Regions from separate parts of the Pseudomonas sp. GNP013 genome, predicted to be linked through region 3. Evidence: predicted binding sites of a transcription regulator. Region 3 holds the regulator's gene; each other region holds the start of a gene.
What was found. Region 3 encodes sigma-54, which starts transcription at its own class of promoters, with help from an activator protein. Its sites were predicted from a motif close to ANTGGCATNNANNTTGCTNT; they were not measured.
Positions count from the first base shown of each region.

Region 1: the regulator sigma-54 is predicted to act here: its motif matches at 1,930-1,949, upstream of flgB (flagellar basal body rod protein FlgB).
Region 2: the regulator sigma-54 is predicted to act here: its motif matches at 1,702-1,721, upstream of glnK (P-II family nitrogen regulator).

Region 1 is NZ_JBTGUT010000001.1:942,954-946,228, forward strand. It holds gene cheR (protein-glutamate O-methyltransferase CheR) at 1-798, shown strand, start outside; gene ACXX81_RS04365 (hypothetical protein) at 883-1,665, opposite strand; gene flgB (flagellar basal body rod protein FlgB) at 1,991-2,398, shown strand; gene flgC (flagellar basal body rod protein FlgC) at 2,402-2,845, shown strand; gene ACXX81_RS04380 (flagellar hook assembly protein FlgD) at 2,862-3,275, shown strand, end outside.
Region 2 is NZ_JBTGUT010000001.1:5,290,944-5,294,218, forward strand. It holds gene ACXX81_RS23310 (YifB family Mg chelatase-like AAA ATPase) at 1-1,027, opposite strand, end outside; gene ACXX81_RS23315 (accessory factor UbiK family protein) at 1,243-1,506, opposite strand; gene glnK (P-II family nitrogen regulator) at 1,930-2,268, shown strand; gene ACXX81_RS23325 (ammonium transporter) at 2,303-3,275, shown strand, end outside.
Region 3 is NZ_JBTGUT010000001.1:4,153,628-4,156,902, reverse strand. It holds gene rapZ (RNase adapter RapZ) at 1-514, opposite strand, end outside; gene ptsN (PTS IIA-like nitrogen regulatory protein PtsN) at 517-972, opposite strand; gene hpf (ribosome hibernation-promoting factor, HPF/YfiA family) at 982-1,287, opposite strand; gene ACXX81_RS18315 (RNA polymerase factor sigma-54) at 1,364-2,857, opposite strand; gene lptB (LPS export ABC transporter ATP-binding protein) at 3,042-3,275, opposite strand, start outside.

The sequences.
Region 1 (3,275 bases), 3.2 Mb from region 3:
TTCCGGGTCTTCCTGGAAAAGGCCTGTGGCATATTGCTCGGTGAAAACAAGCAATATCTGGTATCCAGCCGCCTCAACAAGTTGATGGAGCTGCAGGGTATCAAGTCGCTGGGCGAGTTGGTGCAGCGCATCCAGGGCCAACCGCGCAGCGGGCTCAAGGAAATGGTGGTCGATGCCATGACCACCAACGAAACCCTGTGGTTTCGCGACACCTACCCGTTCGAGGTACTCAAGAACAAAGTACTGCCGGAAGCCATCAAGGCCAGCCCGGGTCAGCGTCTGCGTATCTGGTCGGCCGCCTGCTCGTCGGGGCAGGAGCCCTACTCGATCTCGATGGCCATCGATGAGTTCGAAAGAACCAATATCGGCCAGTTGAAAGCCGGTGCGCAGATCGTCGCCACCGACCTGTCCGGCACCATGCTCAACAACTGCAAGACCGGTGAGTACGACAGTCTGGCCCTGGGCCGGGGCCTGTCGCCGGAGCGGCTGCAGCGTTTCTTCGACCCCAAGGGCGCGGGACGCTGGGCGGTCAAGGCGCCGATCAAGAGCCGAGTGGAGTTTCGCTCGTTCAACCTGCTCGACAGCTACGCCAGCCTGGGCAAGTTCGACATGGTGTTTTGCCGCAACGTGCTGATCTACTTCTCGGCCGAGGTAAAGAAAGACATTCTGTTGCGCATCCACGGCACCCTCAAGCGCGGCGGCTATCTGTTCCTCGGTGCTTCGGAGGCACTCAACGGTCTGCCGGATCATTACCAGATGGTGCAATGCAGTCCCGGGATTATTTACCAGGCCAAGTGATGTTCACTTGAAAAAACGGGAGGCTCTGCAAAGGCCTCCCGTTTTTTATGCGCGCAGCAAACGAGACCCTTCAGCCAACCGTACTCAGGGCCTGAGCGTCATGCGGATATTGCTCAGGGACAGGCGATGAGCCCCCCTGGGCACCGTCTGGTTGAAAATGCCCAGCCGCACGCTGGTCGTCGCGGTGGCGGTGAATGACCCGGTTCCGGTCTGTGGTTGGGCCTGGGTAATGTTTTTTACGTCAGCGCCAATCCGGCTGCCGTTCATCGTCATGCACAAGGCCGAGCCATCGCTGACAGCAGAGCCGCCAATGACCTCGAAGCTGAAATCGTAAGTGCGCCCCGCAGTCACCGGTACTGCACGCGTGATGATGTGAGCGCTGACCGGCTGGCTGATGAGCAGGTCCACCACCACGCTGCTGTTAATAACGTGCAGTAATCCGCCCACGTAGGGCCCCTGGGGTACCCAGCCTTGAAGCGTGTTATCGCTGAAATCCCATACGGTGGCAGGAGGCGGCACGATGATGGGCAGGGGATTGATAAATACTCGCGCGGTTGGCGCAGCGGAGAGCAGCCTTGCGCGGTTGATGGACAGCAGCAGATGCACGAGGGTGCCTGCGCTGACTTCTACAAAACTTTTAGGGATCAGAAATTCGAGTTTGGGCGCGCTTTGGGCAATCTGAAAGCTCTGGTTGAACTCGCCACCACGCACAGTACTGCTCAGGGTCAGAAAGACCCTGTCGTCCTTTTCAACCGGGAAATCGGCAGTCAGTCCAGCGGAGTGACCGGTAATAAGTTGGGTGTTCAGCTCCGCAGGGGTGGGTGCTGAGTTTTGTTCGTTGAATCTTGGCAGCGGGATAATCAACATTTCAAACCTCTGCGGCACACATTAAGGGGGTCGCCGAATAAGGCCTCCAGGCGACAGATACCGCAACTGTCAGAAATGACAGTCAAGACCAACGGTGGTGTCTTCTTGCCCACTCAGTGAGGGTATTGACGGGTGGCCGTCCCTGCGTAAAAGCGGCAAGCACCGTTGCCGCTTTACTGGCGCCACGCGGAAGCCGGTTGCCGCTTTTCTGGCATTGCTACCAGACCTGTTCCCGCAAACCCTTGAATTACGGGCCTTGCGCACATTGGCATGCGCCTTGCTATGACCTTGTTACGAACAGCAGGTCAGCCTAAAGGTTTCCGCCATGAGCATCAGCTTCGATAAAGCGCTCGGTATTCACGAACAAGCCCTGGGCTTTCGCGCAAAGCGTGCCGAAGTCCTGGCCAACAACATTGCCAACGCCGATACCCCGAACTACAAGGCTCGGGACCTGGACTTCTCCGCCGTGCTCGCCGCACAGCAGGACAAGACCCAGAACGGCACCTTCGCTTTGAACATGACCAACAGCCGTCATATTGAAGCGCAAGGCCTGAGCAGTGGTGATGAGTCGTTGCTGTATCGCACGCCGATGCAGCCGTCGATCGACCAGAACACCGTCGATGCTCAGTTGGAACAGTCGAACTACGCCGAGAACTCGGTGAACTTCCAGGCCAGCTTCACCCTGCTCAACAGCAAATTCAAAGGGCTGATGTCAGCCCTGCGTGGAGAGTAAGCCATGTCCCTGTCCAGTGTTTTCAATATTGCCGGTAGCGGCATGAGCGCCCAGACCACGCGCCTCAACACCGTGGCCAGTAACATCGCCAACGCCGAGACCGTGTCTTCGAGCATTGACCAGACCTACCGCGCTCGCCACCCGGTGTTCGCCACCATGTTCCAGGGTGGGCAGAGCGGCGGCAGCGATTCGTTGTTCCAGGATCAGGGCAATGCAGGCTCCGGCGTGCAAGTGCTGGGTGTGGTCGAGGACCAGAGCAACCTCGAGGCGCGTTACGAGCCCAACCATCCTGCTGCGAACGAAAAGGGTTATGTCTACTACCCCAACGTCAACGTGGTCGAGGAAATGGCGGACATGATCTCGGCCAGTCGCTCGTTCCAGACCAACGCGGAAATGATGAACACCGCCAAAACCATGATGCAGAAGGTCCTGACCCTGGGTCAGTGATAAGGGGCGCCAACTAATGGCCATCGTTGATACGTCAAACAACTCGGCAGTCCAGGACCTTTTCAATTCCAAGGTCAAGACCGCCCAGGACAACACCAGCCTCACTGACGCCGCCGCAGGCGCGACGGGCAGCCAGGCAATGGGCAAGGATGCTTTCCTGAAACTGCTGGTAACCCAGTTGAAAAACCAGGACCCCTTGTCGCCGCAGGACAACGGTGCGTTTGTGGCCCAACTGGCACAGTTCAGCAGCCTTGAAGGCATCAACAACCTGAACGACTCGGTCAAGGCGATTTCCACCAACGTGACCTCGTCGCAGGCGCTGCAAGCGTCTTCGCTGGTGGGCCGTTCGGTGATCACCCAGACCGACAAGACGCTGGTCGACACCAGCAAGAGCATGACCGGCTCCGTGAATGTGCTGGCGTCGGTGGGC
Region 2 (3,275 bases), 1.1 Mb from region 3:
CCGCCACCAGTTGAAAGCGCGCCGGGAAGCTCACGCGGTCGCGGGCACGGGAGATCACGATGTGTCCCGACTCCAAAGGTTCGCGCAGCACCTCCAGCACCTTGCGATCAAACTCCGGCAATTCATCGAGGAACAGCACGCCATGGTGCGCCAGGGTGATTTCACCCGGTTGCGGTTTTGACCCACCGCCCACCAGCGCCGGGCCGGATGCAGAGTGATGGGGTTGGCGAAACGGCCGATTGGGCCAGTGGCTCAAGGGCGCCAGGCTGACGACCGATTGAATCGCCGCGACTTCCAGCGCCTCCTGCTCACTCAGCGGGGGTAACAGACCGGGCAGGCGACTGGCGAGCAAGGTCTTGCCGGTGCCGGGCGGGCCGCTGAGCAGCAGGTTATGCGCGCCCGCCGCCGCGATCAGCAAGGCGCGCTTGGCCGAGAGCTGGCCCTGCACTTCGCTCAGGTCAGGATACGGCGTGTTCAGGTACTGCAAGCCGTCTGACTTGTAGGGCTCAATCGGCACATGCCCATTCAGGTGCGCGACCACCTGCAGCAGGTGATCCACCGCTATGACCTTCAACCCCGACGCCAGGCAGGCCTCCTCGGCATTCGCCCGCGGCACTATCAAGGTGCGCCCGGCCTTGCGCGCAGCCAGCGCCGCCGGCAGCACGCCTTTGACGGCGCGCACCTCGCCGGACAACGCCAATTCCCCGAGGCACTCCACGTCATCGAGCATCAACGTCGGCACCTGCACACTGGCCGCCAGAATGCCCAGCGCAATCGCTAAATCAAAACGCCCGCCGTCCTTGGGCAGGTCGGCGGGCGCGAGGTTGAGGGTGATGCGGCGCGACGGGTATTGCAGGGCCGAATTGAGAATGGCGCTGCGTACGCGGTCCTTGCTTTCCTTGACGGCGGTTTCGGGCAACCCCACCAGCGTCAGGGACGGCAAACCATTGGCCATATGCACCTCGACGGTGACGGCGGGCGCTTCGACGCCAACCTGGGCGCGGCTGTGGACGATGGCGAGGGACATGCTCGTTCCTTGAAATGGAGGGCCGCTTTGTGCGGGTTTTTCAAGGGTAGACGAGACTGGACAGAGCGAGGCGAGGAGGTTTTACAGAACGTATCCGGTGCACGACACAGGATAAATGTGGGAGGGGGCTGGCTCCCGATGGCAGTGTGTCAGGCGTCTATGGGGTGTATGACACGCCGATATCGGGAGCAAGCCCCCTCCCACAATTTTCGCGGTTATTCAGCGGCAGTGGGTGTCAGCCGCGCCTCCAGCTCCGCCACCTTCGCCTCCAGGCTCTCCAACCGCGCACGCGTGCGGGCCAATACCACCATCTGGCTGTCAAATTCTTCGCGGCTTACCAGGTCGAGTTTGCTGAAGCCACTTTGCAGCAATGCCTTGAACTGGCTTTCGATTTCATTGCGGGGCAGCGGGGTGTCGCCGCTGAACAGGCGAGAGGCGTGGCCGCTCAGGGCGTCGAGGAAGTCTTTGGGCGCGAGCATGGGAAATATTCCGGAATAACTGTTGGCCGGCAGTGTATCACGCAGCGTCTATAGTCTTTTTCAAACGCGCAGACGCACGCTTTTCGCGCATCGCGCCGGGCGGCTGCGCACTGTTTTTGTGCGCATTGCGACCGCCAGGCTCACGTGCGTTGCGGCATAAACGGGCAAATGGCTGATTTAAGTGGTTTTTACGGAGCTGGCAAGGTTTCTGCTTAGTCGATCATGACCCATGCACTGATGCAGTCGTTGTGACGAATGCAGTGCGCCGATGGATCAGGGGTACAGGTTTCGTCACCAGTGGTTTGCTTGCGTTGCAACGGTGAATGCCGAGGCAACGATGCGTTACAAAGCCAGGCACTGCGCTTAGACTTGAGTCGGGTTTGTTTTCCTGGGGCAAGTCCACCAATTCGGGAGAGAGTTTTCATGAAGCTAGTCACTGCCATCATCAAGCCGTTCAAGTTGGACGATGTCCGCGAGTCATTGTCCGAGATCGGCGTGCAGGGCATTACCGTTACTGAGGTCAAAGGCTTCGGTCGGCAGAAGGGTCACACCGAGCTGTATCGCGGCGCGGAATACGTGGTGGATTTCCTGCCGAAGGTGAAGATTGATGTCGCCATTGACGACAAGGATCTTGACCGGGTTATCGAAGCGATAACCAAGGCCGCCAACACCGGCAAGATCGGTGACGGCAAGATCTTCGTGGTCAATCTGGAACAGGCTATTCGCATCCGTACCGGCGAAACCGATACCGACGCAATCTAAGCCGCCAAACCCCAACGCCCCAGGAGAAAACAATATGACTCTGCGTAAACTCGCAGGGCTCGGAGCCCTGTTGTCCATCGTAATGCCAAGCCTGGCCATGGCGGCAGACGAAGTGGCGGCTCCAGTCCTCAACTCCGGCGACACCGCCTGGATGCTGACCGCCACCGCCCTGGTGCTGTTCATGACCATCCCGGGCCTTGCGCTGTTCTACGGCGGCATGGTCCGCTCCAAAAATATTCTGTCGGTGATGATGCAGTGCTTTGCCATCACTGGCCTGATCAGCATCCTGTGGGTCGTCTACGGCTACAGCATCGCGTTCGATACCACCGGTATGGAACAGGGCGTGGTCAACTTCAACTCCTTCTTCGGCGGCATGGGCAAGGCGTTCCTGGCGGGCGTGACCCCGGCCAGCATCACCGGGCCTGCGGCGCTGTTCCCCGAAGCAGTGTTCATCACCTTCCAGATGACCTTCGCCATCATCACCCCGGCGCTGATCGTCGGTGCATTCGCCGAGCGCATGAAATTCTCCGCGATGCTGATCTTCATGGCCATCTGGTTCACCCTGGTCTATGCGCCGATTGCGCACATGGTCTGGAGTGGTAATGGCGGCCTGCTGTGGGACTGGGGCGTGCTGGACTTCGCCGGCGGCACCGTGGTGCACATCAACGCCGGTGTGGCTGGCCTGGTGGCGTGCATCGTGCTCGGCAAGCGTAAAGGTTTCCCGACCACCCCGATGGCTCCGCACAACCTGGGTTACACGCTGGTGGGCGCGGCGATGCTGTGGATCGGCTGGTTCGGTTTCAACGCCGGTTCCGCGGCTGCGGCCAATGGCACCGCTGGCATGGCGATGCTGGTGACCCAGATCGCTACCGCTGCCGCGGCGCTGGGCTGGATGTTCGCCGAGTGGATCGCGCACGGTAAGCCAAGCGCACTGGGTATTGCCTCGGGTGTTGTCGCCGGTCTGGTTGCCGTTACGCCGGCTGCCGGTACCGTGGGCCCGATGGGCG
Region 3 (3,275 bases):
ATGACTCGACCAGAAAGGCGGTACCGGGCTCAGGCTGATTGAGCAGACGCAGCTTGATGGCGTCGCGCAGCTGGTACAGGTTCAGGTTGGTGGTGTTGATCTTGAGGTCGGCCAGATCAATGATCGGCCCCAGCAGCGTGGTCTCGTCTTCGATGGCCTCGGCCAGCGAGCGGTTCGGGCTGCTCAGCGGGTGGCGCCGGCGGGTTTCGGAGAAACGCTTGAGCAGCGTCTCTTCGTCGGCGTCCAGGTACAGCACATCACAATGAATATGCTTGCCGCGCACTTCTTCGAGCAGTTCAGGGAACCGCGAGAGGTGGCTGGGCAGGTTGCGTGCATCAATCGAAACGGCGACCAGCGGTTGCGCCAATTCGGTATGGATAAGCGCGCGTTCGGCCAGTTCCGGCAGCAGGCCGGCGGGCAAATTATCGATGCAATAAAAACCGCTGTCTTCAAGCACATTGAGTGCGGTGCTTTTACCCGAGCCGGAGCGGCCACTGACAATGATCAGGCGCATGGTTATTGCTCGTCCAGCACAACCTGATACAACGCCTCATTGCTGCTGGCGTTGCGCAGTTTATGACGTACTTCCTTGCGGTCGAGCATGCTGGCGATCTGCCGAAGCAGTTCCAGGTGAGCATCGGTGGCCGCTTCCGGGACCAGCAAAACGAAGAGCAGGTCGACCGGAGCGCCGTCGATGGCATCGAAATCAATGGGTCTTTCCAGGTGCAGCAAGGCGCTGACCGGTGTGTCGCAGCCTTTGAGTCGGCAGTGAGGAATGGCGATGCCGTTGCCAAAACCGGTGGAGCCCAGTTTTTCACGGTCGATCAGGGCCTTGAACACGACCTGCTCATCCAGCTCGGGCACTTCCCGGCTGATCAGGTTGGCAATGTGTTCGAGGGCTTTTTTCTTACTGCCACCCGGCGCGTTCACCAGGGAACGGCCGGGGGTCAGGATGGTTTCAAGTCGGATCATGGGGGGGAGTTAACGACCTGTACCTTGCATCAGGTGCAGATTCTTTTCCTTATGCTTTATGAGTTGGCGGTCGAGCTTGTCGTAGAGCGAGTCAATCGCCGCGTACATGTCTTCGTGTTCCGCATTGGCGACGAGCTTGGCATTCGGTACGTGCAGGGTGGCTTCGATTTTCTGCTTGAGCTTGTCGACCTCCATGATGACCTGCACATTGGTGATCTTGTCGAAATGCCCCGCAAGCTTGTTCAGCTTGCTCTCGGTGTATTCACGCAGGGGCTTGGTGACTTCCAGCTGGTGTCCACTGATGTTGACTTGCATACAGCTTCTCCTTCGTTGCCAGTGCATAAAGCGACAGGCGAAAAGCGCCTGCCACTGGAACGCTGTGGCCCGCCCGTCACATCAACCGCTTACGCTCGCTGGAAGGCGCGATCCCAAGGGATTCGCGATACTTGGCGACGGTTCGACGGGCGACCTGAATGCCTTGTGCCTCCAGTAAACCAGCGATCTTACTGTCACTCAATGGCTTTTTCTGATTTTCCGCGGCAACCAGTTTTTTGATGATTGCGCGAATCGCCGTGGACGAGCATTCGCCGCCTTCGGAGGTGCTGACGTGGCTGGAGAAAAAGTATTTCAGCTCATATATACCCCGCGGGGTATGCATGAATTTCTGTGTGGTGACCCGCGAAATCGTCGATTCGTGCATGCCCACCGCTTCCGCGATATCGTGCAGCACCAGCGGTTTCATCGCTTCGTCGCCGTACTCCAGGAAGCCGCGCTGATGCTCGACGATCTGGGTGGCCACTTTCATCAGGGTTTCGTTGCGGCTTTGCAGGCTCTTGATGAACCAGCGGGCTTCCTGCAACTGATTGCGCATGAAGGTGTTGTCGGCACTGGTGTCGGCGCGGCGCACAAAGCCGGCGTACTGCGGGTTGACCCGCAGGCGCGGCACGGATTCCTGGTTCAACTCCACCAGCCAGCGCTCGTTGTCCTTGCGGACGATCACGTCGGGGACCACGTATTCGGCTTCGCTGGATTCGATCTGCGAGCCCGGCCTCGGGTTGAGGCTCTGCACCAGCTCGATGACCTGGCGCAGTTCATCTTCCTTGAGCTTCATGCGACGCATCAGCTGGCTATAGTCACGGCTGCCCAACAGGTCGATGTAGTCGGTAACCAGGCGCTGGGCTTCAGCGAGCCATGGCGTCCTGGCGGGCAATTGACGCAATTGCAGCAGCAGGCATTCACTGAGGTTGCGCGCACCGATACCGGCGGGCTCGAACTGCTGGATACGGTGCAGGACGGCTTCAATCTCGTCCAGCTCGATATCCAGTTCGGGGTCGAAAGCCTCCAGAATTTCGTCGAGCGTCTCGTCCAGATAGCCCTGGTTGTTGATGCAGTCGATCAGGGTGACGGCGATCAGGCGATCAGTGTCGGACATCGGCGCCAGGTTCAACTGCCACAGCAGGTGGCTTTGCAAGCTCTCGCCGACGGAGGTGCGGGTGGTGAAGTCCCACTCGTCATCATCATTGCTGGGCAAGCTGCTCGCGCTGGTCTGGTAGACGTCTTCCCAGGCGGTGTCCACGGGCAGTTCGTTGGGAATGCGTTCGTTCCAGTCGCCTTCCTCGAGGTTGTCCACCGTGGGGGCAGTTTCCTGATAGGAGGGTTCCTGCACGTCCGGGTTGGGTTTTTGCTCGATGTTGTCGGCCAGTGGGTCTGCATTATCGAAGTCGTCGCCTTCTTCCTGGCGTTCGAGCATCGGATTGGACTCCAGGGCCTCCTGGATTTCCTGTTGCAGGTCCAGGGTCGACAATTGGAGCAGGCGGATGGCCTGTTGCAGCTGCGGTGTCATCGTCAGCTGCTGGCCCATTCTCAGGACTAGCGATGGTTTCATGGCAGGGGCTTAACACCTTATTCGCCGGCGCAATGCGCCATCCACGACAGGGCGCGCGAGCGCCAAACATAAGCAAATTATATGCCTGATATCAGGTGCTTTGCCTAGAGCGCGATGACAATAAAAATACTGAGGTTTTCATTGACTCGCGCGCTCGTCGGCGAACGCCCTGATACCACCGTGTCTACAGGCGGAACTCGTGACCCAGGTACACTTCCTTGACCAGTTCGTTGGCCAGGATAGTCGCCGAATCGCCTTCGGCGATCAGTTGGCCATCGTTGACGATATAGGCGGTCTCGCAGATATCGAGGGTCTCACGGACGTTGTGGTCGGTGATCAGCACACCGATACCCTTGGCCTTGAGATGATGGATGATCTGCTTGATGTCGCCGACCGAAATCGGGTCGACGCCGGCAAA